2 regions of the Bradyrhizobium sp. SZCCHNRI1029 genome follow, and region 1 is predicted to be linked to the other one. Evidence: predicted binding sites of a transcription regulator. Region 1 holds the regulator's gene; the other holds the start of a gene.
The links. Region 1 encodes LexA, which represses DNA repair genes until DNA is damaged. Its sites were predicted from a motif close to TGTTCNNNNTGTGTTCNG; they were not measured.
Positions count from the first base shown of each region.

Region 1 (15,369 bases):
ACGCCCTATGGCGTGCTCGCCAATCTCGCAGCGATGCCGGTCGTCTCGGCGCTGGTGATGCCGGCCGGCCTGATGGGCCTCGTGGCGGCGCCGTTCGGGCTCGACGGTCCCTGGTGGACGCTGATGGGCCTCGGCATCGACTGGATGATCGCGGTGACGCGCTGGGTGGCGGCGCTGCCCGGCGCGGTCGGGCGCATCCCGGCCTTCGACATCGGTCCACTGATCCTGGCCAGCCTCGGGGTCATCCTGATCGGCCTGCTGCGCACACCGCTGCGCTGGTCGGGCGTCGTGGGGCTCGTGGTGGCCACCGCGTGGGCCGCCGCGACGCCGCTGCCCGACGTGCTGATCGCCGGCGATGGGCGCGCGGTGGCGGTGCGCGGCCGTGACGGGCGCCTGCATGTGATGCGCACCGGCAAGGACGTGTTCGCCACCAAGGAGTGGCTCGCGGCCGACGCCGATGCCCGGCTGCCGGCGGATTCATCGCTCACCGATGGCGTCTCCTGCGACGAGGCGGGCTGCGTGGCGGCAATGGCTGACGGCCGAATCGCCGCCCTGACCCTGCGCGCCGAGGCGCTCGCCGATGATTGCGCCCGTGCCGCGCTCATCGTCACCGCGCGCGCCGCGCCGTCATCCTGCGCGGCGGCCGTCATCGATCGCGAGCGGCTGCGGCAGCAGGGCGCCTTGATGCTGGTGCGGCGGGGCAGGAGCTTCGCCGTCACGCCGGCGCGCGCCGGCGGCACTGACCGCCCATGGTGGCCGGCGCCCGCCGAGGCCGGCGAGTTCGACACGACGCTGACGCCGCGCGCGCCGGCCGCGCGGCCTCAGGACGCGACGCCGCCGGAGACGGAGCAGGGCGAGGAAGACTGAGTGCCGGGCAGCTCGAACGTGCCGAGATGATACTCGGTGTCGCCAGGTCCATGTTGCCAGGTCCATCGAACAGCGCGGGGCTTTCGGCCAGCGTGAACGCAGCGCGCGGATAGCGTTGCCAGATGGCGATGTCGTCAGCCGTGACTGTCAGCCATCCGAACACAAGCATATCGCACCGGGGCTCGGTGATCCCGGCGGCCTTGTTCCAATCGATCTTGTTGACCACGGCGGCAGGCTCCCCCGGCACATCATGGCGGCCGAGGGATGTCGTTCCTATCCGATGCGATGCCGGGGCGTGAGGTTCGCCCGAGAGGACTTTGCGCTTGCAGAACCCAAATCTCCCACGGTCGAAAGCTCGCTCACGACCGAGAGAAATGCCGATGCGGAGACCCCTCAGGTGATGCTGATGCGGCGAATCGGTGTGGCCTGCGAAGGCGGCACGTCCTCGGCGATGTCCGGGCGTCGCTCCGCCGGCTGCTTGCTGACCGGCAATTGCAGCACGGTGACGCGCTGACCCTCGCAGAGCTGGGTCACCAGCACGTGGCGCCCGTCGGCGAATTCGATCGCGTCGTGATGGCGATCGGGAATGTGAGTCTCGATGCTGTTGAACTTTGCGACGCGCTCGCGGATCGTCCGGGTCCAGAGCCAGCGGCTGTCGTAGCGGACGTCCTCGGCGAAGGCCAACTCGGTGCCGGGCAGCATGCAGACTGCGACGGTCGGCTCGCTCTCCAGCGCGAAGCCGCGGGTGGCGGTGCCACGGAAGGTCATCGAGATCAACGTCTCGCCGACCTTGGCGGGACGGGACGCAACCGCATGGAGGCTGTAGTCACACATCGGATCGCTCCTCGTTGAGAGATAGCCGACCCACGCTCCCCCCGGACAGGCGCAGGCCTCTATCAGAGTGGACATCGATGGTGATGTTAGCGCGCGCTTCGCGGCAATTCTGCGCTGATCTGCATCGCGTGTGCCCGCGGCCGATCACAAGCGTTTGAGCATGCCGCGCTGCACATCATGAGGTGCATTCGCGCGTGACGTATTTTGCTGGGCAGCCTCCGATCGGCGGCGAAAGCGCGTGCGCCCGCCGCCGATCGACCGATCCCATTCGCGATCAGTACTTGCGGTACAGCCCGACCAGCTTGCCTTGGATCTTCACCCGGTTCGGCGGCAGGATGCGTACCTCGTAGGCGGTGTTGGCCGGCTCCAGCGCGATCGATGCGCCGCGGCGGCGGAAGCGCTTCAACGTCGCTTCCTCATCGTCGATCAGCGCCACCACGATGTCGCCGGTGTCGGCGGTCTCGTTGCGCTGGATCAGCGCCATGTCGCCGTCGAGGATGCCGGCATCGACCATGGAGTCGCCGCGTACCTCGAGCGCGTAGTGATCGCCGTTACCGAGCATGTCGGCAGGCACGCTGATGGTGTGGCTGCGGGTCTGCAGCGCCTCGATCGGGGTACCGGCGGCGATGCGGCCCATCACCGGCACCGCGACCGGGCGCTCGCCATCGTCCAGCGCGGGAGTGCTGGTGCGCACCTTGCCGAGATTGCCCTCGATCACCGATGGGGTGAAGCCGCGGCGGTTGCCCGCGGCCTGCGACAGCTCGGGCAGCTTGATCACCTCGATCGCGCGGGCGCGATTCGGCAGCCGGCGGATGAAGCCGCGCTCCTCAAGCGCCGTGATCAGGCGATGAATGCCGGACTTCGAGCGCAGATCGAGCGCATCCTTCATCTCGTCGAAGGACGGCGGCACGCCGGCTTCCTTGAGCCGCTCGTTGATGAACCGCAGAAGTTCGTACTGTTTGCGCGTCAGCATCTCGACCTGGTCCCCGGTTTGTTGTCGTCCGAGTCCAAGAGCTGCGCCTCGCGCACAAACCGGCTGAGAGCGCCCTGGAGTCGGACCGTCATCGCGTCGCCCGCAACATACTAAAAACAAATCATGAACGAACACTATATGTTCGATGTGTGTTCCGCAATCCTAAAAATATGATGAACAGACCGGGCTTTACCGGGGAAGCGGCTCAGTTCGGCAGGCGCAGGATCTCGCACGGGCTGCCGGCAGGCGCCTTCGGCGCAAACGCCGGCCGGATCACCACCGCCTGCGAGAGCGCGAGATTCCCGAGCAGCGACGAATCCTGCTGCGTCACCGGCGTGGCGATCAGCGTGCCGTCGGCGCGCTCTTCGAGCTGCGCCCGCAGATAGTCCTCGCGCGAATCGTTCGGCCCCAGTTCGCGGCCGAGCAGGGCGGTCTCGCGCGGCATCACGGCCTCGTCACGGCCGAGCAGCCGCCGAATCAGCGGCACCAGGAACAGGATGGCGCAGACATAGGACGACACCGGATTGCCGGGCAGTCCGATCACCCTCATGTCGCCGAGCCGTCCGTGCATCATCGGCTTGCCCGGCCGCATCGCAATCTTCCAGAACGCCATTTCGACGCCCTCGGCTTCGAGCGCCTGCTTGACCAGGTCGTGATCGCCGACCGAGGCGCCGCCGGTCGTGATCAGGATGTCGGCCTTGGCCTCGCGGGCCCGGCGGATGCCGGCGATCGTCGCCTCCATCGTATCCGCGGCGATGCCGAGATCGATCGGGGTCCCGCCCTCGTTGCGCACCAGCGCCCGCAAGGCGTAGCCGTTGGAATAGACGATCTGGCCCGGGCCGGGCGTCGAGCCCGGCATCACCAGCTCGTCGCCGGTGGCGAGCAGCGCCACCTTCGGCCGGCGCCGCACCGGCAGCGCCGGATGATTCATGCTGGCCGCCAGCGACAGGTCGCGGTCGCTGAGCCGGCGCCCGGACTTCAGCAGCACCATGCCCTGGTGAAAGTCGACGCCCGCCGGCCGGATATGCCGGCCCTTGATCGCGGCCTCGGTGATCACGACGTGGCCGTCTTCGGCGATCGTGTCCTCCTGGATCACCACCGCGTCCGCGCCCTCCGGGACAACGCCACCGGTGAAGATCCGCGCCGCCTCGCCGGGTCCAACCACGCGATCGAACGGACGCCCTGCCGCGACCTCGCCGATGACCTTCAGCCGCGCCTTGGCCTGGGCGGCGTCCGCCGCGCGCACGGCATAGCCGTCCATCGCCGACATCGCCTCGGGCGGCTGCGTCCGCAGCGCCGCGAGGTCCCGCGCCAGGATGCGGTGAAACGCTTCGTCCAGCCCGACCTGCTCCTCGGCCAGCGGTTCGGCGCCGGCGAGCACGGCGGACAACGCATCAGACACCGGCATCAGGGCCATGAGAGTTCCTTCGGACGGAGACGGCAGATCGAATGAATCGCCTTCTAACCGAACGCGCACGGCGCGGCCAAGGGCCTAGGCCGCTCCCTGCGTTCTGACCGTCTGCTGTGGGCCGTTTCCGGGCCGCTGCCTCACGATCGCGCGAGAAAGTCCGCAATCAACCGCATGACCTCCTGCGGACGTTCCAGGCTCGGCAGGTGCGCCGTTCCGGCCAGCTCATGTCCTGACCCGTTCGGCATTGTTGCGGCGAGCAGCCTGCTTCGCTGCTGGATGTGAGGAAAGTCCAAGTCCCCCCAGATGACGAGCGATGGCGCGACGATCTCCGCGAGGCGCGGGAAGGCTGGTGCCATATCGAGAGTCGCGCCGGTTGGCGGCGCGCGGAGTGCGGCGGCGTTCTTCTTCAGGAACGTCTCGCGCGGCTCGCCGGAGATGCGTCCCTCGCGCTGCAAGGGACCGTCGACCCACAGATGCGTCTTGATAGCGCTGACCCGATCCCAATCCTGTGCGGCCTCGGCAGCGGCCAACGACGCCGTTAGCGCCTTGATCTCCGGTGGATAGACCGGCTCCGGCGCGCCGCTGATCGAAGGTGCGATCAGCACCAGCGATGCCATACGTGACGGATGGCGAAGCGCGAAGTCGAGCGCGATGCGGCCTCCTTGCGAGCAGGCAATCAGCGTCGCCGGCCGCCCCGGCGCGAGCGCGTCGACGACGGCGAGCAGGTCCTCGACCGGAGAATGAGCTTCCTCATAGGCGACCGTCTCACCAAATCCGCGCCGGTCATAGGCGATCGTCATATGCGTTGCCGCGACGCCCTCGATCTGCACGCGCCACATGGACGAGCATTGGACCGTGGACCAGCCGATCTACGATCCCAGCACGATCGACTGCCCGGTTCTCGTGCTCGCGACGGAATGGGATGTGGATGTCCGCTTCGGGATGGCGCACGACCTGTTCGTTCGCCTCGTGAGCGCGCCATACAAGCGCCTGGTCGAGATCGGGCAGGGCACGCACATGATCCTGATGGAGCGGAATCGACGGCAGGCGTTCGACGTGGTGATCGGATTTCTCAACGAGCGCGTCGTGCCGGCGCGTTGATCGTCGCGCGGACGACCTGCACCGCGTCAGAGCGGATGCCGAATCCAGACATTCGGCTCGACATAGGCGGCACGGTCGTGCTCGACCGACGCGAGCACGGGCACGAGAGCACCGGGGACCTCGATCTAGCCCGAGCTGTCGAAGGTCACGCCGGTCCATTGCGACCAATCGGCGAGCGTACCGACGATGGTCATCGAGCACGGCGCGATCTTGACGATCTCGCCGCCGATGCCGATGCGCTTAGGCGCCGGCTCGTCTGCGGCCAGCGGATGTGGCGGGAGACGGGCCGGATGGCGCCGTTGCCGGCGGTCGCATTTAGGATTCGCTTTTTCGGAAAAAGCTGCTATGCTGATTTGGTCCCGTGCTCGACAGGAGGGGCGCTTCGCGATCGTCACGGACGTGGAGCGCGGGATGCGGTGGCCGCGACGTGTCGCAGCGTGCCCTGATGGCGCGCGGACGAACGGCATGGCGCGGACGTGAAGTCGCGTGGTCCTGGCATCCCGAAGCTGATGCCAAGCCGAAGGGTGCTGATGATCCCGTCGGCGACGGTGGCCAACAAGCCGGGCACCGGGGAGATCGCGTATAAGCGTGAAGACCATCGCGCAGGGAATGCCGGATGTCGGCTGGACCTGTGGTGACTGCCGCCTGCTTTTTTTCTGCAGGCGGGCCATGGGTTGCGGCCTGCAGCCCGGCATTCCCTGCGCCCTCCGATTGGAGGAGGGTGAAATGAGAGCAGCAAAGCTCGGGCACATCGTGTCGCGAGAACAATTTTGCACGAGTGGGCACCGTCATTGCGAGCGCAGCCTTTCAGAACGTCACGCCGCTGGCCATGACGCACCCTTGCGCGACGCGATCAGATCCCGAGCGCCTCCAGCGCCGCGGCGATGTCGGCCGTCGAGCGCACCAGCACCGCCTGCAGCCCGCTCGTTCGCGCGCCGTCGATGTTTTCAGCGAGATCGTCGAAGAAAACGATCCGCTCGGCCGGCGCGCCGATCGCCCGCACCACGTGATCATACGCCTCGGCATCCGGCTTTCGCAGGCCGATCGACGACGACAGGAAGATCTCGCGAAAGTGACCAAGCAGGTCGGCATAGCGCGGCGAGAAGTGATCGATGTGCGGCTGGTTGGTGTTGGAGAAGGCATAGAGCGGCAGTCTCGAAGCCGCGCGTGCGAGCAGCGGGGCGATGCCCGGCATCGGGCCGACGAAGATCGCGTTCCAGCCGTCGAGAAACTGCGCGTCGGTGATGTCGATGCCGAGTTGCCGGCGCAGGTTGGCGAAGAACGCGGCATCGGAGACGGTGCCGCGCTCGTGCCCGTGATAGATCTCGTCGCGCACGAAGCGCGCGGCGATGCGCTCCGGCGGACAGCCGGCATGCGCTGCCCAGCGCGAGACCACCTGGACGAAATCGATGTCGATGACGACGCGGCCGAGGTCGAACAGCAGCGCGTCGGCGACGCCGGGGCGGAGAGCGGAGGCGGGCATGGGGCGGGTCGACGATGCCTTGCGTGGGACGGAAGCGGCGCCTCCTCAATACCGGTAGGGCTCGATGTCGACCAGCGGAAACGCGCTGACCACGCTCGGCAGGTTGGTGGCGGCCGCCGGATGCAGATAGGACGCGTTCAGCTCCGCGAACGAGGTGACGCCGAGCAGGCCGAGCGTGCGGATCACCTCGTCCTCCAGCAGCTCGAGCATGCGCAGGATGCCGTCCTCGCCGGCCGCGGCGAGCGCCCAGCATTGCAGCCGGCCGATGCCGACGAGGTCGGCGCCGGAGGCGATCGCCTTGACGATGTCGGTGCCGCGGCAGAAGCCGCCGTCGACCATGATCTTTGCCCGGCTCTTCACGGCGGCGACGATCTCCGGCAGCACATGCATGGCTCCGCGGCCATGGTCGAGCTGGCGGCCGCCATGGTTGGAGACGTAGATCCAGTCGACGCCGTGATCGACCGCAATCTGCGCGTCCTCGGCGGTCGCGATGCCCTTGATGATCAGCGGCAGCTTGAACTTGTCCTTGATCAGCTTGACGGTGTGCCAGCTCAGCGCCTTCTGGTGGTCGCCGCCGGTCGCGCGCAGCCGGCTTTCGCGGACGTAGCGCTTGGCGATGTCGCGCTCACGCCGGCTGTAATGGGCGGTGTCGACGGTCAGGCAGAACGCGGTGTAGCTGTTGGCGACCGCCCGGCTCACATAGTCCTCGACGAAGGCGTCGTCGCCGCGGACATAGAGCTGGAAGATTCGCAGCGCGTCGGGCGCGGCCTCGGCGGTCTTCTCCAGCCCGGGTTCCGACACCGAGCTCAGCATGTGCGCGGCTCCGAATCGGCCCGCCCCGCGGGCCACGCTGGCCGCCCCTGCCGGATCGAAGATTTCGAGCGCACCGACCGGGGCCATGACCACCGGCAGGCGCAGCTTGCGTCCGAAAGTTTCAACCGAGGCATCGACCCTGGACACGTCGCGCAGCACGCGCGGACGGAACGCGATCTCGTCGAGCGCCATCCGGTTCCGGCGCAGCGTGGTCTCGGTTTCGGCCCCGCCGATGATGTAGTCCCAGGCGTTCTGGTTGAGCTGGGCGCGCGCCTTGCGGATGAGCTCGTGCAGGTTCTGGAACTTCTCGTCGCTCGAGCCGAGTTCGACGTTCCGCCACCCGGCCTCGATCGGGGTCCGTTGGTTCATGTTTGCCTCCCAGCGACTGTCATGCTTGCGGTTTTGCTGCGGAGCATTGCCCATCGAGCGGGCCGGGAGCAAGCCATTCCGAACTCGAGCTTCCCGGGCGCGCGCGGGGAGCGGCGCCCCGCAGGCCCAGGCCATCAAATCGCGGCGTGGTACACGGCTCGTCGAATTGTGATCATGGGTGTCCGTGAAAGACGGGGTATGTTCAGCCGGGCCCGGCGCCGGCGCAGCCTTGAGCTTGATTTCAGCCTGTGAACGTCCATTTCGGATGCGAGCGCCGGCGGTCGGGCCCCGGTACGGCGGCGCAATATCGGCCTTGAAGAAACCGGAAATGTGGTGTGTGTTCGCAACACAAATCGCGCCGGCGATGCGTGCGGACCATTTGATCGGCCGGCCATCCAACAAACGCTCGGGAAGCAAACAATGCGAAAAAACTGGCTGTTCTTGGCGGGCACGATGACCGGCGTCGGTCTGACCCTGATGGTGACGGGTCCCGACGGCGCGCAACTCGTGGCCAAGGCCAAGGCCGCGGCCGGCATGGCCGACACCTATTCGCAGCTCAATCTGTTCGGCGCGGTGTTCGAGCGTGTTCGCGCCGACTATGTCGAGAAGCCGAGCGATCCCGCGCTGATCGAAGGCGCCATCAACGGCATGGTGTCCTCGCTCGATCCGCATTCGCGCTACATGAACGACAAGTCCTGGCGCGACATGCAGGAGACCACGTCCGGCGAGTTCGGCGGACTCGGTCTCGAGGTCACCATGGAGGAGGGCCTGGTCAAGGTCGTCGCGCCGATCGATGACACGCCCGCGTCCAAGGCCGGCGTTCTCTCGGGCGATCTCATCGCCAAGATCGACGGCGAGGCGGTGCAGGGACTGACGCTCGAGCAGGCCGTCGCCAAGATGAAGGGCGGCGTCAACACCAAGACCAAGCTCACCATCATGCGCAAGGGCAAGGACGCACCGCTCGACGTTACGCTGACGCGCGAGATCATCAAGGTGCGCCCGGTGCGCTATCACACCGAAGGCGGCGACATCGGCTATATCCGCATCACATCCTTCAACGAGCAGACCACCGAGAGTCTGCGCAAGGCGGTCGCCAGCATCTCCAAGGAGATCCCGCAGGAGAAGCTCGCCGGCTACGTGGTCGACCTGCGCAACAATCCGGGCGGGCTGCTCGATCAGGCGGTGTCGGTCTCCAGCACGTTCCTCTCGCGAGGCGAGGTGGTTTCGACCCGCGGCCGCAATCCTGAGGAGACGCAGCGCTTCACCGCACGCGGCGGCGACCTCACCAAGGGCAAGCCGCTGGTGGTGCTGATCAATGGCGGCTCGGCCTCGGCGTCGGAGATCGTGGCCGGCGCGCTGCACGATCACAAGCGTGCGACCCTGGTCGGCACGCGCTCGTTCGGCAAGGGCTCGGTGCAGACCATCATTCCGCTCGGCGCCGGCAACGGCGCGCTGGCGCTGACCACGGCGCGCTACTACACGCCGTCGGGCCGCTCGATCCAGGCGCAGGGCATCGCGCCGGACATCGAGGTCAAGCAGGACGTGCCGGACGAGCTGAAGGATCGCGGCGATCTCAAGGGTGAGGCCGGCATGCGCGGCCATCTCTCGGCGCCCGACGGCACCGAGCAGACCGGCTCGCAGTCCTACGTTCCGCCGGACGAGAAGGACGACAAGGCGCTGCACGCCGCATTCAACGTGCTGCGGGGCGTCACGGTGAACGCCGACGTCCGCGCCAAGGCGGCCGTGCCGAACTGATCTGCGAAGCGGGCGGGTGCGCGGCTTGCGACGCTCGATGCTCACACCCGACGGGGCGGCCCTGAGGCCGTCCCGCCGTGGTTTTCGACCAGCGTGTACAGGCGAACACGGAGTATGTCCGTCTGTGTCCCGTAGATCATGGCGGAGCCGTGGACTTCAAGGGACGACCGGTGGGCAGGGTTTGAATCTGGCTTGCGGAAAAGCCTCAAATTGCAACGGTATTTATCGGTTCGGAACCGGCTCAGGCGGCGTCCGAGCGCGAACGGCGGCCGGATGAGGGATTGGCGCGCTGCGCAGCGAACAATTGCCGCACGTCGGCTGCGGGCTTCGGAGGGCTGAACAGATAGCCCTGCATCTCCGAGCAGCCGAGCCGCTTCAGCAGCTGCCGCTGCGCCTCGGTCTCGACGCCCTCGGCGGTCGTCGACATCTTGCGGATGGCGGCGATGTTGACCACGGCCTGGACGATCGCCGCGGAACCCTCGCTCTCCGTGATGTCCTTGACGAAACAGCGGTCGATCTTGATCTTGTCGAACGGAATGCGCTGGAGATAGCTGAGGCTCGAATAGCCGGTGCCGAAATCGTCGAGCGCGATGCGGACGCCGAGCGCGCGCAACTGGTGCAGGGTGTCGAGCGCGTCGTCGTCGCGGATCAGCACCGCTTCGGTGATCTCGAGTTCCAGCCGATGCGGCGGCAGGCCGGAGGTCGCAAGTGCGTTGGCGACCTTGAGCGCCAGGGTGCCGCTCTTGAACTGCACCGGCGAGACGTTGACGGCGAGCCGGATGTCGTCCGGCCAGCTCACCGCCTCGGTGCAGGCGACCTGGAGGACGCGTTCGCCGAGCAGGTTGATGAGGCCGGTGTCCTCGGCGATCGGAATGAACTCGGCCGGCGAGACTGCGCCGCGGGTCGGATGCTTCCAGCGCACCAGCGCCTCGCAACCGACGATGCGGTCGTCCTGCAGGCTCAGACAAGGCTGGTAGTAGACCTCGAGTCGATCGTCGGCCATGGCCTGGCGCAGGTCGACCTCGAGCTGGTGGCGCGCCTTGATCTGGGCGTCCATCTCGGGCTCGAAGAAGCGCCAGGTGCGCCGTCCCGCGGCCTTGGCGGCGTACATCGCCAGATCGGCGTCCTTCATGATCTGGTCGAGATCGGTGCCGTGCTCGGGGATCATCGCTACGCCGATCGAGGCGTCGGCCGTGAGCTGATGGCCGAGGCAGTCACGCGGGGCGCGGATCGCGCCGAGAATATCCTCGATCAGCTGTTCGACATCCTCCCGGTTGCGGATCGCCGTCTGGACCACGGCGAACTCGTCGCCGCCAAGGCGGGCGACGAACCCCGCGGTGCCGACACAGGCGCTCAGGCTCGCCGCGACGGATTTCAACAGCTCGTCGCCGATGAGGTGGCCGAGCGAATCGTTGACGCCCTTGAACTCGTCGATGTCGATGTAGTGCAGCGCGAGGCGCCGGCCGTGGGGGACGCCGGTCAGCTCCTCCTTGAGGCGCTCGTGGAACAGGGTGCGGTTCGGCAGATCCGTCAGGGCGTCGTAGTGCGCCAGATGCGTGATCTGCTCCTCGGACCGTTTGCGCTCGGTAATGTCCTCGTGGGTGGCGAGCCAGCCGCCGCCCGCGATCGGCTCGTTGACGATCTGGATCCAGCGACCGTCCGTGGTCTCGATGATCTGCGAGGTCTTGCGGCCGATGTCGCGCAGCACCGCATCGGCATATTCGACGTCGTCGCCCGCCAGCGATCCGGTGGCCTTGCGGTGCGCGATCAGCTTGCGAAACGTGCAGCCTGGTTTCACGACGTCAGCAGACAGGCCGTACATGTCGACGTAGCGCTGGTTGCTGATGACCAGGCGCTCCGATGCATCGAACAGCAAGAGGCCCTGGGTCATGTTGTTGACGGCCTTGTCGAGCCGTTCCTTCTCCAGCGTCAAGCGGCGGCTGGAGGCGTCGTGGTCGCTGATCAACCGACGCACCACGACGTAAAGCATGCCGGCGATCAGCAGCACCGACGTCACGCCGACGGCGATCAGGAAGCGCATCTGCTCGCGCCAGTCGGCGAGCGCCGCCGAGACCGTCGTCGTCGCAGTCACGATCAAGGGATAGCTCGTCAGCCGGTGCGATGCGCCGATGCGGTGCTCGCCGTCGACGGGGCTGCTGAAAATGCCCGTGGTGTTGCCATCGCCGGCCAGGATCTGGCGGAAGATCGGCGCGTTCTTGTAGTTCTGGTTCTGCATGCCCTCATGGCGTGGATGGCGGGCCAGAAGGGTTCCGTCGCGATGCATCATCGAGATCGCCGCGTCGGGCCCGAGCGCGACCGAGGCGAAGAACCGCTCGACATTGATTGGTTCGAGACTGCGGCTGATGATGCCCAGGAACTCGCCGTTGGGACTGGTCAGTTTCAAGGCAATGACTGCGACATATGTGCCGGTGATCCGGCCCACCACCGGTTCGATCAGCAGTTGCGGCGCGGTCGGATCGGATTTCAGCCGCTTGAAGAAGGTGCGATCGGCAATGTTGACGGGCGGCACCGGCCAGGCCGCTCCGGAGTTGATCAGGTTGCCGTCGGAGTCGAAGATGTTCAAACCGCCGACATAGGTCACCGCGCTCAGCTTGTCCTTCAGCATGGCATTGACGGCGGCGCTTCCCATCTGCTCCTTGAAGCGGGCGCCGCTGTCGATGTGGTTCTGTCGGACGTAGTTGGCGAGATCGCGCTGGATCGCGCCGAGATCCTCCATCTGCTGATCGAAATGGCGCGCCAGCAGGAGGACGGTGTTCTCCAGCTCGCGCGTCGCGCTGTTCAGCGCGCGTTCCCGGAAACTGTCGGCCATGATGGTCGTACCGATCGCGATGGCTGCAATCAGCACGAGGCCTCCGCCGACCAGCCAGCGGATCGGTCCACCGCGGTCGGTCGAAGCTCTGAGGGCATTCCCTGGACTGGTGGTATCGGTCGTCATCGATCCTGAATACGCTTGCGATCGGCGCTTCGGGATGGACCGCTACGATGTCCCTCCCACAACCATTGCTATCGGTCCGCGATGGAAGTGAGGTTAGGAAGTTGAGTTAGCGAACAATTAATTCGAAGTTGTATTTGGCTTGGTAATCTCTTCAGGCGCGATAGTGCCCGGACTTGCCGCCGATCTTTTCGGTCAAGCGGATACCTTCGATGCGTACGCCGCGCTCGGCCGCCTTGATCATGTCGTAAATGGTCAGGCAGGCGACGGACACGGCCGTCAGGGCTTCCATCTCCACGCCGGTCGGCCCGGTCACCTTGACGGTGGCGCTGACGAGGCAGCCGGGTAGCGCGGCATCGGGCGTGATGTCGACGGAGACCTTGGACAGCGCCAGCGGGTGGCACAGAGGAATCAGCTCGGAGGTCCGCTTGGCGGCCATGATGCCTGCGATGCGGGCAGTTCCGAGCACGTCACCTTTTTTGGCGTTGCCGGACAGGATGAGCTCGAGCGTCGCCGGGCTCATGACGACGCGGCCCTCGGCGGTCGCGGTTCGCTCGGTCGCGGCCTTGTCCGACACGTCGACCATGCGGGCTTCGCCGCGGGCGTCGATGTGGGTGAGGGCGGGAGCGTCGGGCGACTTGTCGGACATGGTCACTCAGCCGCGCTGGCGGAGGCGGCATTGCGCGCAAGCAGCGCGCGCGTCGCCGCCGTGACGTCCGCCTGCCGCATCAGGCTCTCGCCGACCAGGAAGGTCTGGATGCCGACGCGCGCCAGGCGCGCGAGATCGGCCGACGTGAAGATGCCGCTCTCGCCGACCAGAAGACGCTCGACCGGGACCAGCGGCGCCAGCGCTTCGGAGGTCGCCAGCGTGGTCTCGAAGGTTCGCAGGTTGCGGTTGTTGATGCCGATCATCGGCGAGCGCAGCTTCAGCGCGCGATCGAGCTCGGCGCGATCATGGATTTCGATCAGGACATCCATGCCGTGGGCGAGCGCGGCAGCCTCGATGTCCGCAGCGGCGGCATCGTCCAGCGCGGCCATGATGATGAGGATGCAGTCGGCGCCGTGAGCACGCGCCTCGATCACTTGGTAGGTGTCGAACATGAAGTCCTTGCGCAGCACGGGCAGGGCGGTCGCGGCCCGCGCGGCGACCATGAAGTCGAGATGGCCCTGGAACGACGGCGTGTCTGTCAGCACCGACAGGCAGGCCGCGCCGCCGGCCTCGTAGGCCTTGGCAAGCACCGGCGGATCGAAATCGGCGCGGATCAGTCCCTTGGACGGCGAGGCCTTCTTCACCTCGGCGATCAGCGCGTAGTCACCGTTCGCATGCTTGGCTCGGATCGAGGCAACGAAGCCGCGCGGCGGCGAAGCGTCACGCGCGCGGGCCTCGAGCTCCGGCAACGGGCATGCCCGCTTGGCTGCCGCGATCTCCCCGCGCTTATACGCTTCGATCTTGGTCAGGATGTCCGACATGGCACGCTCCGGTGGATCAGCTGTTGGAGACCTCGATCAGCTGCTTCAGCCGCGCCGCCGCAGCGCCGCTGTCGAGCGAATCCCGGCCGATTGCGACGCCTTCCTTCAGCGTCTTGGCGCGGCCGGAAACGACCAGCGCCGCCGCGGCGTTCAGCAGCGCCACGTCGCGATAGGGGCTCGGCAGGCCGTCCAGCACGCTCTGCAGGGCCACCGCGTTGGCTTCGGCGTCGCCGCCCTTCAGACCGTCGCTGCCGCACAGGCCAAGCCCGGCCTCTTCGGGCGTGACCTCGAAGGTGCGGATATGACCGTTCTCCAGCGCGGCGACAAAGGTCGGGCCGGTCAAGGTGATCTCGTCGAGCCCGTCGGAGCCGTGCACGACCCAGGCGGCCTCCGAGCCGAGATTCTTCAGCACGTGGGCCAACGGCTCGACCCATTGCCGCGAGAACACGCCGACCATCTGGCGCCTGACGCCGGCCGGATTGGACAGGGGACCGAGCAGATTGAAGATCGTGCGGGTGGCGAGCTCGACCCGGGTCGGCCCGACGTTCTTCATCGCCGGATGATGCGCGGGTGCGAACATGAAGCCGATGCCGGCCTCGCGCACGCAGCGCCCGACCTGGTCAGGCTTCAGGTCGATCTTGACGCCGAGCGCGGCGAGCACGTCGGCGGCGCCGGAGCGGGACGACAGTGCGCGGTTGCCGTGTTTGGCGACCGGCACGCCGGCGCCGGCCACGATGAAGGAGGCGCAGGTCGAGACGTTGACCGAGCCGGAGCCGTCACCGCCGGTGCCGACGATGTCGACCGCGCTCGCCGGCGCATCGACGCGCAGCATCTTCGCCCGCATCACGCTGACGGCGCCGGTGATCTCCTCGACCGTCTCGCCGCGCACGCGCAGCGCCATCAGCAGCGCGCCCATCTGCGACGGCGTCGCCTCGCCCGACATCATGCTGTCGAAGGCGGACGCCGCCTCCTCGCGGGACAGCGGCGCGCCGGTCGCCACCTTGCCAATGATCGACTTGAGATCGTCCATCACGCGTGCCCCTAGCAAACCCGTCACTGATTGTTGCCGCCGACCACCTGGGCCACCGCAGCCTCGTTGATCGTCGTCCCGATGTCCTTCTCGAGCTTCATGACATAGGCCGTGCCTTGCTCGTCGGCGAGCGCGCGCTGCAACTGGTCCTTCAGCTTCTTGGTGTCTTCGGACGCGAGGTCGACCTTCGGCTCGATGATGTCGGTGACACGGAACACAATCCACCGCCGGCCGCCATCAGCCTCGGTCTGGCCGACGCCGTCCTTCGCCGTGCGGAATGCGGCGGTGATCGCGCCGGTGGGGACGCCGG
Region 1 covers NZ_JAUEUK010000003.1:249,089-264,457, reverse strand. The annotation lists partial or broken gene QW861_RS10375 (ComEC/Rec2 family competence protein) at 1-867, shown strand, start outside; gene QW861_RS10370 (hypothetical protein) at 1,261-1,701, opposite strand; gene lexA (transcriptional repressor LexA) at 1,976-2,674, opposite strand; gene glp (gephyrin-like molybdotransferase Glp) at 2,880-4,091, opposite strand; gene QW861_RS10355 (alpha/beta hydrolase) at 4,223-4,924, opposite strand; gene QW861_RS10350 (hypothetical protein) at 4,923-5,186, shown strand; gene QW861_RS10345 (hypothetical protein) at 5,312-5,581, opposite strand; gene QW861_RS10340 (HAD family phosphatase) at 6,040-6,669, opposite strand; gene QW861_RS10335 (alpha-hydroxy acid oxidase) at 6,715-7,851, opposite strand; gene QW861_RS10330 (S41 family peptidase) at 8,272-9,606, shown strand; gene QW861_RS10325 (EAL domain-containing protein) at 9,848-12,562, opposite strand; gene moaC (cyclic pyranopterin monophosphate synthase MoaC) at 12,714-13,208, opposite strand; gene trpC (indole-3-glycerol phosphate synthase TrpC) at 13,211-14,029, opposite strand; gene trpD (anthranilate phosphoribosyltransferase) at 14,046-15,059, opposite strand; gene QW861_RS10305 (peptidylprolyl isomerase) at 15,083-15,369, opposite strand, start outside.

Region 2 (15,369 bases), on a different contig from region 1:
GAAGGCAGGACGCTCCCTTATAAGCCGCGCCAACCGTCCGCGATGACCCGGCTCGCCCGGGAGCGGCTCGATTTCAGGGCCGGCAGCGGTCCATTTCGGGCCCGTAAACATCACCGGACATCAATCGACATTTCAAGCAGGCAAGTTGTCAACTGGCAAATTGCCCGTCAGCGGAGAACGACCCGTGAAGCGGACTTATCAACCCAGCAAACTGGTGCGCAAGCGCCGTCACGGCTTCCGCGCCCGTCTCGCCACCACCGGCGGCCGCAAGGTCCTTGCCGCGCGTCGCGCCCGGGGCCGCAAGCGTCTCAGCGCCTGAAGCCAGGGCGTCTGTCCCGGAGATTTCCATCATGGATCGGCTACGGCAGCGGGCGGACTTCCTCGCCGTTGCCGATGGCGTGCGGGCGAACAGCCCTGCCTTCGTCGTCCAGCGCCGGGAACGGCCGGACCGGGGCCCGGTCCGGATCGGCTTTACCGTCACCAAGAAGAATGGCACCGCCACGGAGCGTAATCGCATCCGTCGGCGGCTGCGCGAGCTTGTGAAACGGCTCGATCCCCTGTCGATGCGGCCGCACACTGACTACGTGCTGGTCGGCCGGCGGGATGCCCTGTCACGCGACTTCCAGACCATGCTCGCCGATCTCCAGGCGACGCTCCGCCGCCTCGACCGGCCGCAGGCCAAGCCGCAGCCGCGCAAGCCGTCGGATGCGGACAAGCCAAACGCTCCCGCACCGGACGCGCATTCCCGCAAACCGGATTGAACGACGAGACGATAAGAAAACGATGACCGACAATCGCAACACCATCCTCGCCGTCATTCTGTCCGGCCTCGTGCTGATCCTTTGGCAGGTCTTCTACAACGGACCGCAGATGGAGAAGCAGCGCGCGCAGGCCCAGATGCAGGCCGAGCTCGCCAAGAAGCAGGCGCCGGCAACGCAGCCTGACAGCGCCGCGCCGTCGGCCACCCCGCAGCCGGGCGCGGCCGCGACCGGCAGCCCGAGCGCGCCGGGCGGCGCCGTGACCAGCACCGGCGTGATGCCGCGCGACACCGCCATCGCCGCCACGCCGCGCGTCAAGATCGACACACCGCGGCTGACCGGCAGCATCTCACTCAAGGGCGCACGCATCGACGACCTGGCCTTCGTGCAGTACCGCGAGACGGTCGATCCGAAATCGCCGGCGATCGTGCTGTTCTCCCCGTCCAACACCGCCGAGCCCTATTACGCCGAGTTCGGCTGGGTGAACGCCGCCGGCGCCAAGGTGCAGGTGCCCGACCAGAACACCGTCTGGCAGCAGGACGGCTCGAATGCGCTGACGCCGTCGACCCCGGTGAAGCTGACCACCACCAACGGCGACGGCCTGACTTTCCAGCGCACCATCAGCGTCGACGATCACTATCTCTTCACCATCAAGGACGACGTCACCAACGCCGGCAACGCACCGGTGACGCTGTATCCCTACGGCCTGATCTCCCGCCACGGCACGCCGCACGTGTCGGGCTATTACATCCTGCACGAAGGCCTGATCGGCTATCTCGGCGAGAAGGGCCTGCAGGAGTTCACCTACAAGAAGATGGACGACGAGAAGGCGGCGAAGTTCGACGTCACCAATGGCTGGCTCGGCATCACCGACAAATATTGGGCGGCGGCGCTGTTGCCGATGACCGATGCGCGGCTGCAGGCAAACTATTCGTCGAAGCTGGTCGACAACCAGCATCGCTACCAGACCGACTATGTCGAGACCCCGCAGACAGTGCCGGCCGGCGGCTCGGCCAGCGTCTCCACCCGGCTGTTCGCCGGCGCCAAGGAGGCCGGCGTGGTCGGCATCAACTTCCCGATCGGCGGCCTCGGCGGCTACAATCAGAAGCTCGCGCTGAACCATTTCGATCTCCTGATCGACTGGGGCTGGTTCTACTTCCTGACCAAGCCGATGTTCCTGGCGCTCGACTTCTTCTTCCGCTTCTTCGGCAATTTCGGCGTCTCGATCCTGCTGGTGACGGTGCTGGTGAAGGCCCTGTTCTTCCCGCTCGCCAACAAGTCCTATGCCTCGATGGCCAAGATGAAGGCGATCCAGCCGCAGCTCCAGGCGCTGAAAGAACGCTATCCGGACGACCGGATGAAGCAGCAGCAGGAGATGATGGAGATCTACAAGAAGGAGAAGATCAACCCGGTCGCCGGCTGTCTCCCGGTCGTGCTGCAGATCCCGGTGTTCTTCTCGCTCTACAAGGTTCTCTTCGTCACGATCGAGATGCGGCACGCGCCGTTCATCAGCTGGATCAAGGATCTCTCGGCTCCGGATCCGACCAATCTGTTCACGCTGTTCGGCCTGATCCCGTTCGATCCGACGCAGCTGCCGCTGTTCGGCCATTACCTGGCGCTCGGCATCTGGCCGATCATCATGGGCATCACGATGTGGTTCCAGATGAAGCTGAACCCGACGCCGCCCGATCCGACCCAGGCGATGATCTTCAACTGGATGCCGCTGATCTTCACCTTCATGCTCGCGGGCTTCCCGGCCGGCCTCGTGATCTACTGGGCCTGGAACAACACGCTCTCGGTGCTGCAGCAGGGCTTCATCATGCGCCGCAATGGCGTGAAGGTGGAGCTGTTCGACAACATCCGCGGCACGTTCAAAAAAAAAGCGGCGTGACGAGTAAGGCGGCGTGAGCCGCTGAAGCAACCAACCATCTACCGTCATGGCCGGGCTTGTCCCGGCCATCCACGTTTTGATATCCCGCGCAATGGGCGTGGATGCCCGGGTCAAGCCCGGGCATGACGAAGAGCGAGGCCTTGTCATGACCACCAGCCACGACACCGACGAGCGCCTGATCGAAAAAGGCCGCAAGCTGTTCGCCCAATCGTGGCGCTTCACCCATGCATCTCCCTCGATCGAAAGCCTGCCGCCGATGGGGGCGATCGAGGTCGCCTTCGCCGGCCGCTCCAATGTCGGCAAGTCCAGCCTGATCAACGCGCTGACCGGCCAGAACGCGCTGGCGCGCACCTCGCATACGCCGGGCCGCACCCAGGAGCTGATCTTCTTCGAGGGGCCCGAGCATGCGCCGCTGCGGCTGGTCGACATGCCCGGCTATGGATATGCCGCCGCGGCGAAGACCAAGGTCGCGTCCTGGACCGAGCTGATCCACAAATTCCTGCTCGGCCGCGCCTCTCTCGCCCGCGTCTATGTGCTGATCGATGCCCGTCATGGGCTGAAGGAAGTCGATCAGGAGATCCTCAAGACGCTGGACCGGTCCGCCGTCAGCTATCAGCTCGTCTTGACCAAGGCCGACCAGATCAAGCCGGCTGAGCTCGCAAGCCGGATCGCCGAGACCGAGGCCGCGCTCGCCAAGCATCCGGCGGCGTTTCCTCACGTGCTGGCGACGTCGTCACGATCCGGCACCGGCATGCCGGAGCTGCGTGCCGCCATGGTGCGGCTGCTGGAAGAGCGCAGCACATGATGACGCCGTGGCGAATCCTGGTCGCAATGGCCGGGCTGATGGGCGCCGCCGGCGTCGCGCTGGCGGCCAAGGCCGCGCACGAGCCCGACGCAGCGCGGCTCGCGACCGCCTCCACCATGCTGCTGTTCCACGCCTGCGCCCTGCTCGGCACCATCGCGCTGGCAGAGCGCGGCGTGGTTCATCGGCGCATCGGCCTGGTCACGGCGATCGGCTTCGTGCTCGGCCCGGCCCTGTTCGCCAGCGACCTCCTGATGCGGCAGTTCACCGGCGACCGGCTGTTTCCGTTCGCGGCGCCGATCGGCGGTAGCTTGCAGATCGCGAGCTGGCTCGCACTCGCGGTCTGCGCGCTGTGGCCGCGGCGGGCGTGATCCGGCGCTTTGCGCCGCGGGCGGCAATCGGCTAGAACGCGGCGCGACGCCCCCGACAGCCGAGACCTCCCAGACATGACCGACGCGACCACCATCAGCCCGCTCGATCAGGCCCGCATCCTGTCCGAAGCGCTCCCGCACATGCAGGAGTACGACGACGAAACCATCGTCATCAAATATGGCGGCCACGCCATGGGCGACGAGGACACCGCAAAAGCGTTCGCGCGCGACATCGTGCTGCTGGAGCAGACCGCGATCAATCCGGTGGTGGTGCATGGCGGCGGCCCGCAGATCGCGACCATGCTCAAGCGCCTCGGCATCGTCTCCGAATTCGCCGCCGGCCTGCGCATCACGGACGCGGCGACGATCGAGATCGTCGAGATGGTGCTGGCCGGCTCGATCAACAAGCAGCTGGTCGGCTACATCAACGAGGCCGGCGGCAAGGCCGTCGGGCTGTGCGGCAAGGACGGCAACATGGTGCGCGCGGTCAAGGCGACCCGCACCATGGTCGATCCCGACAGTCACATCGAGAAGGTGGTCGATCTCGGCTTCGTCGGCGAGCCGGACAAGGTCGATCTGACGCTGCTGAATCAGCTGATCGGCTACGAGCTGATCCCGATCCTCGCACCGCTGGCGACCTCGAAGGAAGGCCAGACCTTCAACGTGAACGCCGATACGTTCGCCGGGGCCGTGGCCGGTGCGCTGAAGGCCAAGCGCCTCCTGCTGCTCACCGACGTGCCCGGCGTGCTCGACAAGTCGAAGAAGCTGATTCCGGAATTGTCGGTGAAGGACGCACGCAAGCTGATCGCCGACGGCACCATCTCCGGCGGCATGATCCCGAAGGTCGAGACCTGCATCTACGCACTCGAACAGGGCGTGCAGGGCGTCGTCATCCTGGACGGCAAGGTGCAGCATGCCGTGCTGCTCGAGCTGTTCACCAACCAGGGCACGGGCACGCTGATCCACAAGTGAGCAGCCACCACCATCTCTCGCCGTCATGGCCGGGCTTGTCCCGGCCATCCACGTTGTTCGGCGAGTTCGGAGCGAGAAACATGGATGCCCGGGTCAAGCCCGGGCATGACGATGGGGAGAGAGCGGGGCGTATCAAACCCTCCCGGACTCGCGCTCCGCTCAGCCTCACTGTGATCCTTCTGGCCTTGTTCGCCTCCCTCACCCCCGCCCGCGCCGACCTCAAGCTCTGCAACCGAATGAGCTACGTCGTCGAGGCCGCAATCGGCATCGACGAGAAGGCGGCAACCGCGACACGCGGATGGTTCCGGCTCGATCCGGCGACCTGCCGCGTGGTGCTGCAGGGGACGATGACCGCCGACCGCATTCTCCTGCATGCACGCGCGCTCAGCCTCTACGGCGCGTCGCCGCTCGCCGAGAACGGCAACGATCAGCTGTGCGTGGCGGCGGACAATTTCGTCATCGCCGCCGCCCGCCAGTGCCGCACCGGTCAGACGCCGGCGGCGTTCACGCAGGTGACGCCGAGCAAGGCCGACGACGGCACCCTGATCGCCTATCTCGCCGAGAGCGCAGAATATGACGACGAGCAGGCGCGGCTCGCCGGCATCCAGCGGCTGCTCGGCATCGCCGGCTATGACGCCTCGCCGATCGACGGCGTCGACGGGCCGAAGACGCAAGCCGCGCTCGCGGCGTTCCTGAAAAGCCGCGGGCTGTCATCCGACGTTGTGTCGCAGCCGAATTTCTTCGCGACCATGGTGGACGCGGTGCAGACGCCCTCACCCACCGGGCTGACCTGGTGCAACGACACCCCGCACAAGGTCATGGCGGCGGTCGGCACCGACGACGGCCGCACCGTGGTCAGCCGCGGCTGGTACCGCATCGATGCCGGCAAATGCCTGCATCCCGACATCACCGGGCAGCCGAAGAAGGTCTACAGCTTCGCCGAGGCGGTCGACGATGAGAACCGCACCATCAAACTGAAGAACAAGCCGCTGAACTGGGGCGGGCTGGTGCAACTCTGCACCCGCGAGAACAAGTTCGAGACATCAGAGCAGGGCGACTGCCCGAGCCGCGGCTTCACCGCCACCGGATTCACCGCCGTCGACATCACCCGCGGCGGCAAGACGCTGCGCTTCGCGTTGCCGTGAGGGGCATAGCGATGTTGCCCACGTTGCCACCACACCCACAGCTGTCATCCCGGCGAACGCCGGGATCCATAACCACCGGCCGAGGTTTGGGCCATCGGCATCAGCCATCATGCCGCAAGATAGCTTCCGCGGTATGGGTCCCGGCGTTCGCCGGGACGACAGCGGAATATGCCGCCCTAGCCGGGCATGATGACCGAAGGCAGGATGGACCGACGCCCACATGACAAAATCCCCTCGCGCCTTCGATCACGTCGACACCTGGGTGTTCGACCTCGACAACACGCTGTATCCGCATCACGTCAATCTGTGGCAGCAGGTCGATGCCAGGATCGGCGAGTTCGTCTCCAACTGGCTCAAGGTCGATGCGGAGGAGGCGCGCCGCATCCAGAAGGACTACTACCGCCGCTACGGCACCACGATGCGCGGCATGATGACCGAGCATGGCGTGCACGCCGACGACTTCCTCGCCTACGTGCACAAGATCGACCACTCGCCGCTGGAGCCGAACCCGGCGATGGGCGCGGCGATCGAGAAGCTGCCGGGGCGCAAGCTGATCCTGACCAACGGCTCGGTCGGCCACGTCGACGCGGTGCTGGCGCGGCTCGGCATTGCCGCGCATTTCCACGGCGTATTCGACATCATCGCCGCCGAGTTGACGCCGAAGCCGGCGCGCGAGACCTATGACAAATTCCTCAAGCTCCATGACGTCGATCCTGCCAGGGCCACGATGTTCGAGGATCTCGCCCGCAATCTCGTCGTCCCGCACGACCTCGGCATGACGACCGTGCTGGTAGTGCCCGACGGCACCAAGGAGGTGGTGCGCGAGGACTGGGAGCTGGCGGGGCGCGACGATCCGCATGTCGATCATGTCACGGACGATCTGACCGGGTTCTTGCAGCGGCTGGTGGGGTGAAACCCGCCACGCATTGAGCTGTCATTCCGGGACGATGCGAAGCATCGAACCCGGAATGACGGAGCATGATAAGCCGCACCTCCCGCGCGGACGGCCCCCGCCACCGATGCGTCCTTGACTCTCCGGGTCCAAATCCCGAAAAAGCCGCCCTGCCCACCATGCTCGTACACGGCCGTCCCCGGCTTTCTGCCCAGGGACCAAGCGAGGATCGACCGATGTCACTGTCCGCCCTGGAATCCACCATCAACAGCGCCTTCGATGCCCGTGATGGCGTCTCGACCACGACCAAGGGCGAGGTCCGCGACGCCGTGGAGAGCGCGCTCGAGCTGCTCGACAAGGGCGAGGCCCGGGTCGCTGAGCGCGGCACTGACGGCAAGTGGAGCGTCAACCAGTGGCTCAAGAAGGCCGTGCTGCTGTCGTTCCGCCTCAACGACATGAGCGTGATCCCCGGCGGCCCCGGCCAGGCGTCGTGGTGGGACAAGGTGCCGTCGAAGTTCGAGGGCTGGGGCGAGAACCGCTTTCGCGACGCCGGCTTCCGCGCCGTGCCCGGCGCGATCGTGCGCCGCTCGGCCTTCATCGCCAGGAACGTCGTGCTGATGCCGTCCTTCGTCAATCTCGGCGCCTATGTCGACGAGGCGACCATGGTCGACACCTGGTCGACGGTCGGCTCCTGCGCCCAGATCGGCAAGCGCGTGCACATCTCCGGCGGCGTCGGCATCGGCGGCGTGCTGGAGCCGCTGCAGGCCGGCCCCGTGATCATCGAGGATGACTGCTTCATCGGCGCGCGCTCGGAGGTTGCCGAGGGCGTGGTCGTCCGCAAGGGGGCGGTGCTGTCGATGGGCGTTTTCCTGGGCGCGTCGACCAAGATCGTCGACCGAGAGACGGGCGAGGTTTTCGTCGGCGAGGTGCCGGAATATGCCGTCGTGGTGCCGGGCGCGCTGCCGGGCAAGCCGATGAAGAACGGCCAGATCGGCCCGTCCACCGCCTGCGCCGTCATCGTCAAGCGCGTCGACGAGCGCACCCGCTCCAAGACCTCGATCAACGAGCTGTTGCGCGACTGATTGAACCGCGGCTGCGGCCGCAGCAACGAATCTCCGGGCCGGCCAAGCCATCGGTCCGGAGGACGTCCATGGACTGGACCTGGTTTCTGTTTCGCTTCCACGGCCGGATCAACCGCGCCAAGCTCTGGCTGTCGTTGCTGGTGGTGCTCTGCTGGATGGTCTTTGCCGCCGCGCTGGTGGCGGGCGCGAGCAGGCTGCTGGGCGGCCCGACGGCCTTCAGCTTCAATCTGACCGACATCTTCGCGGTCCTCGACCCGGACACCTTTCGCGGCCTGACCCGCGCCGATATCGTCCCCGCCACCTTCCACGTCATCCTCACCCCCGTGTTCGTCTGGGTGTTTGCCGCAGGCGCCATCAAGCGGCTGCATGACCGCGACAGGAGCGGCTGGTGGACGGTTCCGTTCTTCGTCGTGCCCGGGCTGGTCAACCAGTACGCGGAGCGCATTCCCGGGACGGTCATTCCAGCGATCGTGGGCGGCGCTGGTGCGCTGCTCTCGCTGTGGGCCTTCATCGAATTGTACTGCCTTGCCGGCGATCCCTGGACCAATCGCTTCGGGCCCAACCCGTTGCCGAAGGTCCGATCCAGCGAACGCTCCCGCCAGCCAAGACCGCCCGCGCCCGCCTGGAACCAGCACAAGGAGCTGGAGTTCACCCCGCACGTTGCGAGCCCGCCGCTAGGGGAAGCGGCAATCGGCAGCACTAGCCCGCCGGCAAAATAGCATGTTAAGCGAAAGGCATGACCGATGCCCTCGCCATCACCCGCGACCTGATCCGCTGCCCCTCCGTGACCCCGGCCGATGCCGGCGCGCTCGGCGTGCTCGAGGCCCTGCTGAAGGACGCGGGCTTTACCACGCATCGCGTGACGTTCTCCGAAGCAGGCACCGCCGACATCGACAACCTCTATGCCCGCATCGGCACCGAGGGGCCGCACATCACGTTCGCCGGCCACACCGATGTGGTGCCGCCCGGCGATGAAGCGGCGTGGAGCCTGCCGGCGTTCTCGGGCGAGGTGAAGGACGGCTACATCTATGGCCGTGGCGCCGTCGACATGAAGGGCGGCATCGCCTGCAGCGTCGCGGCTGCGCTCGACTATCTGCGCGATCACAGCGGACAGCCGAAGGGCTCGATCTCGTTCCTGATCACCGGCGACGAGGAGGACGTCTCGATCAACGGCACCATCAAGCTGTTGAAGTGGGCGGCCGAGCGCGGCGAGCGGTTCGACCATTGCGTGCTCGGCGAGCCGTCCAATCAAGAGGTCATGGGCGACTGCATCAAGATCGGCCGCCGCGGCTCGCAGTCCGGCACCTTGATCGTCGAGGGCAAGCAGGGCCACGTCGCCTACCCGCACCGTGCCTCCAACCCGGTGCCGGACATCTCGCGCCTGATCGTGGCCTTGTCGGACGAACCGCTCGACAACGGCAGCGCGCAGTTCCAGCCGTCGAATCTCGAATTCACCACCGTCGATGTCGGCAACACCGCCAGCAACGTCATTCCCGGACTGGCGCGGGCGAAGTTCAACATCCGCTACAATGACTGCCATACGCAGGAGACGCTGCGCGCGCTGGTCGAGGAGCGGCTGACGAAGGCCTGCGGCAATCGCATCCGCGCCCGCATCGACTGGCTGCCGTCGAACTCCAACGTGTTCCTGACCAAGCCCGGACCGTTCACCGACCTCGCGGTTGCTGCGATCGAGAGCGTGACGCGCCGCAAGCCGGAGCTCTCGACCACCGGCGGCACGTCGGACGCGCGCTTCATCTCGAGCTATTGCCCGGTGATCGAGTTCGGCCTGGTCGGCCAGACCATGCACCAGATCGACGAGCGCGCCTCGGTCGCCGACATCGCCACCCTGACGAAGATCTATCGCGGCATTCTCGATCGCTACTTCGCGTGACCCCCTCTCTGCGCATCATTGCGAACGCAGCGAAGGAATCCAGGACGTCTCCGCGGCAGCGATATCGAGTGGAGCGGCCGCAATTAGTAGTCGACCTTCACGAGGTAAAGCCCTTCCGGCGGCGCGACGACGCCGCAGGCGGCGCGGTTGCGCGCGGCGAGCGCGGCGGCGAGATCATCGGCGGTCCAGCGACCCTGCCCGACCCACACCAGTGAGCCGACCATCGAGCGGACCTGGCTATGCAGATAGGAGCGGGCGGAGGTGAGGATGGTGATCGCATCGCCGTCCCTCACGACGTCGAGCTGATCCAGCGTCTTCTCCGGCGATTTCGCCTGGCATTCGGTATCGCGGAACGTCGTGAAGTCGTGCTTGCCGATCAGCCGCTGCGCGGCTGCATGCATTGCATCGGAATCGAGCCGCTGCGGCACCCGCCAGACGCGGCCGACCTCCAGCGCGAGGTTGGAGCGGCGATTGACGATCCGGTAACGGTAGTGCCGCCTGCGCGCGGAGAACCGCGCTTCGAAGGTGTCGGGCATGATCTCGGCGGCGAGCACCGCGACCGGGTTCGGCCGCAGATGCGCGTTGAGCGCGTCGCGCAGCTTGTCCGGGCGGAACTCCTTGGCGATGTCGCAATGCGCAACCTGGCCGGTAGCGTGGACGCCGGCGTCGGTGCGGCCTGAGCCGTGCACACGCGTGGGCACGCCGCAGGTCGCCTGCACCGCCGCTTCGAGCGCGCCCTGCACCGACGGCAAGGTCTCCTGCAGCTGCCAGCCGCAGAACGGCGCGCCGTCATATTCGATGGTGAGCTTGTAGCGGGGCATTCGGTCTATTGCTGCCGTCATCGCCCGCGCAGGCGGACGATCCAGTATTCGCCGACGTCTCGGCGCGACAATGCACGTCTCGGCGTACTGGATACCCCGCTTTCGCGGGGTATGACAGCGTTACGAAAAACGAGCACCGCGATTCAATGGGGTGCCGCGCAGGAAATCCGCGGCCTTCATCGGGCCCTTGCCGGCGCGCTGCAGCTCGGTGATGCGGATCGCGCCGTCGGCGCAGGCGATGGTGAGCTGCTCGTCGAGCACGGCGCCCGGCTCGCCCGCGCCGCTGGCGAGCGCGCAGCGCAGGAACTTCAAACGCACCGCCTCGCCATCGAGCGTGACCTCGCTCCAGGCGCCGGGAAATGGCGACAGGCCGTGGATGTGCCGCAGCACCGCATGCGCCGGCTTCGTCCAATCGATCCGCGCCTCCGCCTTCTCGATCTTGGCGGCGTAGGTGACGCCCTCCTCGGCCTGCTTCGTCAACGTCAGCCCGCCGCGCTCCAGCGCCGCCATCGCGCGCACCATCAGGTCGGCACCGATCCGCGAGAGGCGATCGTGCAGATCGGACGCCGTCATCGCGTCAGTGATGGGCAGACGCTCGGCCATCGCGACGTCGCCGGTGTCGAGACCGACATCCATCTTCATGACCATCACGCCGCTTTCAGCGTCCCCTGCCATGATGGCACGGTTGATCGGCGCGGCGCCGCGCCAGCGTGGCAGCAACGAGGCGTGGAGGTTGTAGCAGCCGAGTTTCGGTGCATCGAGAATCGCCTGCGGCAGGATCATGCCATAGGCGACGACAACGGCGGCATCGGCCTCATGGGCGCGGAACGCAGCCAGCGCGTCCTCGGTCTTCAGCGTCTTCGGCGTGAGCACGGGAATGCCGAGCCGGCGCGCCTCGGTCTCGATCGGCGTCGGCACCAGCGCCAGGCCGCGGCGGCCGCCGGGTTTGGGCGCGCGCGTATAGACCGCCGCGATCTCGTGGCCGTGGCCGGCGAGTTCGAGCAGGGTCGGCACGGCGAAATCCGGCGTGCCCATGAAGATCAGGCGAAGCGGCATCTGGTGGAAGATCCTGCATTGCCGAATCCTCCGCGTCATGGCCGGGCTTGTCCCGGTCATCCACGTCGAGCTGCCTGTAACGCGCGGCGCGACGTAGATGCCCGGGTCAAGCCCGGGCATGACGGAGGAGAGAGTTGATCGTTACTCGCTGGCGCGCTTGGCGGCCTTGGCGAACTTCTTCATCACGCGGTCGCGCTTGAGCTTCGACAGATAGTCGATGAACAGCACGCCGTTGAGATGGTCGATCTCGTGCTGGATGCAGGTGGCGTAGAGCCCCTCGGCATCCTCCTCGCGAACCAGCCCGTCGAGATCGGTGAAGCGCACGCGCACCCGCGCCGGCCGCTCGACCTCCTCGTAATATTCGGGGATCGACAGGCAGCCTTCCTCGTAGACCGACAGCTCGTCCGACTTGGCAACGATCTCCGGATTGATGAAGACGCGCGGCTCGCGCTTGCCTTCGCCGTTCGCGTCGGGCTTGGCCAGATCCATGGTGATGACGCGCAGCGGCTGCGCGACCTGAATCGCTGCGAGCCCGATGCCCGGCGCGTCGTACATGGTCTGAAACATGTCGTCGACCAGCTGCCGGATCTCCGGCGTGACCTTCTCGACCGGCTTGGACACCAGCCGCAACTGCCGGTCCGGCAGGATGATGATTTCTCTTAGGGACATGGCGCGCGATTTAAGCCGCGGAACCGGCGCGGTCAATGTGAGGGTGCGCGGTTAAGACTTCGCTAACCATGAATTTCAACGCCTCGTTAACCATGATTCTTAACCTGGCCTTAACCATAAATGTTCTCTCTTCGTTCGCGAGCTTGTGCGAATCGGATAGACGGGCGTGATGACCGCCGCCAGCCAGTCCCTCAATCCTGTCGTCATCATGATCGGCGACCTTCCGGTCCGCGCCAGCGATGCGCTGATCGGATTTGGCGTGCTGGTGGTGCTGCTGCTCGTGATGATCGTGGCGGCCGTGGTGCGTTCCGGCCGGCGCGGCGCCGAGCTCGCGGCCCAGCAGGCGATGCGCAGCGATGAGATCGAACATCGGTTCAGCGAGATGATCCGCGTCCAGAGCGAGGCCTCCGGCCGGGTCGACGCGATGGCGCAGCTGCTCGCCGGCCGGCAGGTTGATCTTGCCCGCAGCGTCAACGAGCGGCTCGATGCGGTGACTCATCGCGTCGGACAGTCGATGGAGCAGAGTACGCGCCACACCATGGATAGTCTGCGCGTGCTGCACGAGCGGCTCGGCATCATCGACAATGCCCACCGTGATCTCAGCGAGCTGACGACCCAGGTCACGACCCTGCGCGACGTCCTCGCCAACAAGCAGTCGCGCGGCGCGTTCGGCCAGGCGCGGATGGAGGCGATCGTGCAGGACGGACTGCCGAAGGGCAGCTACGCGTTCCAGTACACGCTCGCCAGCGGCAAGCGGCCGGACTGCGTCGTGTTCCTGCCCGACGCGCGACCGCTGTGCATCGACGCCAAGTTTCCGTTGGAAGCCGTGACCGCGCTGCATGATGCGGAGACGGACGAGGAGAAGCGCACCGCCGCACAGCGCCTGCGTACCGACGTGCTGCGTCACGTCAACGACATCGCGGAGAAATATCTGGTGGTCGGCGAGACGCAGGACACCGCGCTGATGTTCGTGCCGTCGGAATCGGTCTATGCCGAGATCCATGATGGCTTCGACGACGTCATCCAGAAAGCGTATCGCGCGCGCGTCGTGCTGGTGTCGCCGTCGCTGCTGATGCTCGCGATCCAGGTCATGCAGCAGATCATGAAGGACGCACGCATCCGCGACGCCGCCGACCAGATCCGCAACGAGGTGATCCATCTCGGGGACGATCTCGGCCGCCTGCGCGAGCGCGTGCTCAAGCTGCAGAAGCATTTCGGCGATGTCGGCGAGGACATCCGCCAGATCCTCATCTCGGCCGACAAGATCGAGAAGCGCGCCGCCCGCATCGAGGAGCTCGACTTCAGCAAACAGGACACGCCGGTGGAGTCGCCACGCATCGCGCCGGCTACGGGCACCGCGCCGGATTTGTTTCCGCTGGCGGGACGCGTGCAGGCGGGCGAGTGATTGGGCAGCTGCCCCTGTCGCAGCTTGAATTTTGCCAAGACTGTCATCGTCCGGCTCGCGGACGATGACAGCTGAGATGGGGAGCGTTTCTTGCGCCAATCTGCTACCACCCATCCATGACCGTACCTGAGGCTTCTTCCGACATCACCGCGACCGGCGCAAAGCCCGAGGCTGCGCCAAGAGCCCCCACCTGGCGCGAGAGCATGGCCGTCTATCTGCAGCCGCGCGTGCTCGTGGTGCTGTTCCTCGGATTTTCGTCGGGGCTGCCGCTGGCGCTGTCCGGCTCGACCTTGCAGATCTGGATGCGCGAGCTCGGCGTCGACCTCGGGACCATCGGGCTATTCGCGCTCGTCGGCACGCCCTACACGCTGAAATTCCTCTGGGCGCCGCTGGTCGACGCGCTGCACGTGCCGCTGCTGACGCGCGCCTTCGGGCGGCGACGCGGCTGGCTGGTGTTCGCGCAACTGCTGCTGATCGCCGCCATCCTGCTGCTGGCGTTGACCGATCCGGCGCACGCGCCGTTCATGGTGGCGCTGGCCGCGCTGCTGGTCGCCGCGATGTCGGCGACCCAGGACATCGTGGTCGACGCCTTCCGCGTCGAGAGCCTGCCGGAGAGTGAGCAGGCCGCGGGCATGGCGGCGTATGTCGCCGCCTACCGCATCGGCATGCTGGTCTCGACCGCCGGCGCACTGGTGGTGGTCAGTGCATTCGAGAACTCGGGGCTGACGCGTCCGTCGTCCTGGATGTGGGGCTATGTTGCGATGGCCGGACTGGTGCTGATCGGCACGATCACGGCCCTCGCGGCGACCGAGCCGGCCCAGTCGCAGCAGGCGGAGGCCGCGATGGGGGCGGACACCGCGCTCACCCGCGTGATGCATGCGGCTGCCGGGGCCTTCGTCGAGTTCCTCGGCCGACGTGATGCGCTCACGGCGCTCGCCTTCGTCGTGCTGTTCAAGTTCACTGACGCCTTCTCCGGCACGATGACCGCGCCGTTCGTGATCGATCTCGGTTTCAGCAAGGTCGACTACGCCGCGATCGTGAAAGGCGTCGGCCTCGCCGCCACGCTCGCCGGCGGCTTTGCCGGCGGCTTCGTCGCGCGGCGCTATTCGCTCGCCATCAGCCTGTGGATCGGCGGCATCGTGCAGGCGCTGGCCAACCTGTCGTTCTCATGGCTCGCCATCGTCGGCGTCAATCAGTGGGCGCTGGCGCTGGCGATCTCTGCGGAGAACCTCACCAGCGCGATCGGCACCGTGATCTTCGTCGCCTATCTCTCTGCGCTGTGCCAGAACCCGCTGCACACCGCGACCCAATATGCGCTGCTCACCGCGCTCGCCGCGGTTGGACGAACCTATCTGTCATCGGGCGCGGGCTATGTGGCGAAAGCGACCGGCTGGCCTGCATTCTTCGTCATCTGCGTGCTCGTCGCGATCCCGAGCCTCGTGCTGCTCGCTTGGCTGCAACGGCGTGGGCATTTCGATGATTTGGGGCCGGTGAAGTTGTAGCTGCCGCCTCACCGTCAACTGTCGTCACTCGCGAAGGCGGGTGACCCAGTATTCCAGAGACGTCAGCTATCCACCGAGGGGCCGCGGCGTACTGGATCGCCCGGTCGAGCCG
Region 2 covers NZ_JAUEUK010000005.1:533,364-548,732, reverse strand. The annotation lists gene rpmH (50S ribosomal protein L34) at 185-319, shown strand; gene rnpA (ribonuclease P protein component) at 351-761, shown strand; gene yidC (membrane protein insertase YidC) at 784-2,649, shown strand; gene yihA (ribosome biogenesis GTP-binding protein YihA/YsxC) at 2,795-3,454, shown strand; gene QW861_RS17475 (DUF423 domain-containing protein) at 3,451-3,822, shown strand; gene argB (acetylglutamate kinase) at 3,898-4,794, shown strand; gene QW861_RS17465 (DUF1036 domain-containing protein) at 4,875-5,939, shown strand; gene QW861_RS17460 (pyrimidine 5'-nucleotidase) at 6,160-6,852, shown strand; gene dapD (2,3,4,5-tetrahydropyridine-2,6-dicarboxylate N-succinyltransferase) at 7,068-7,913, shown strand; gene QW861_RS17450 (DUF805 domain-containing protein) at 7,982-8,632, shown strand; gene dapE (succinyl-diaminopimelate desuccinylase) at 8,650-9,804, shown strand; gene truA (tRNA pseudouridine(38-40) synthase TruA) at 9,888-10,625, opposite strand; gene fmt (methionyl-tRNA formyltransferase) at 10,746-11,681, opposite strand; gene def (peptide deformylase) at 11,823-12,350, opposite strand; gene QW861_RS17425 (DNA recombination protein RmuC) at 12,520-13,755, shown strand; gene QW861_RS17420 (AmpG family muropeptide MFS transporter) at 13,872-15,257, shown strand.
Region 2: a site for LexA is predicted at 12,472-12,489, ahead of QW861_RS17425 (DNA recombination protein RmuC). Genes of this name have one in related genera too.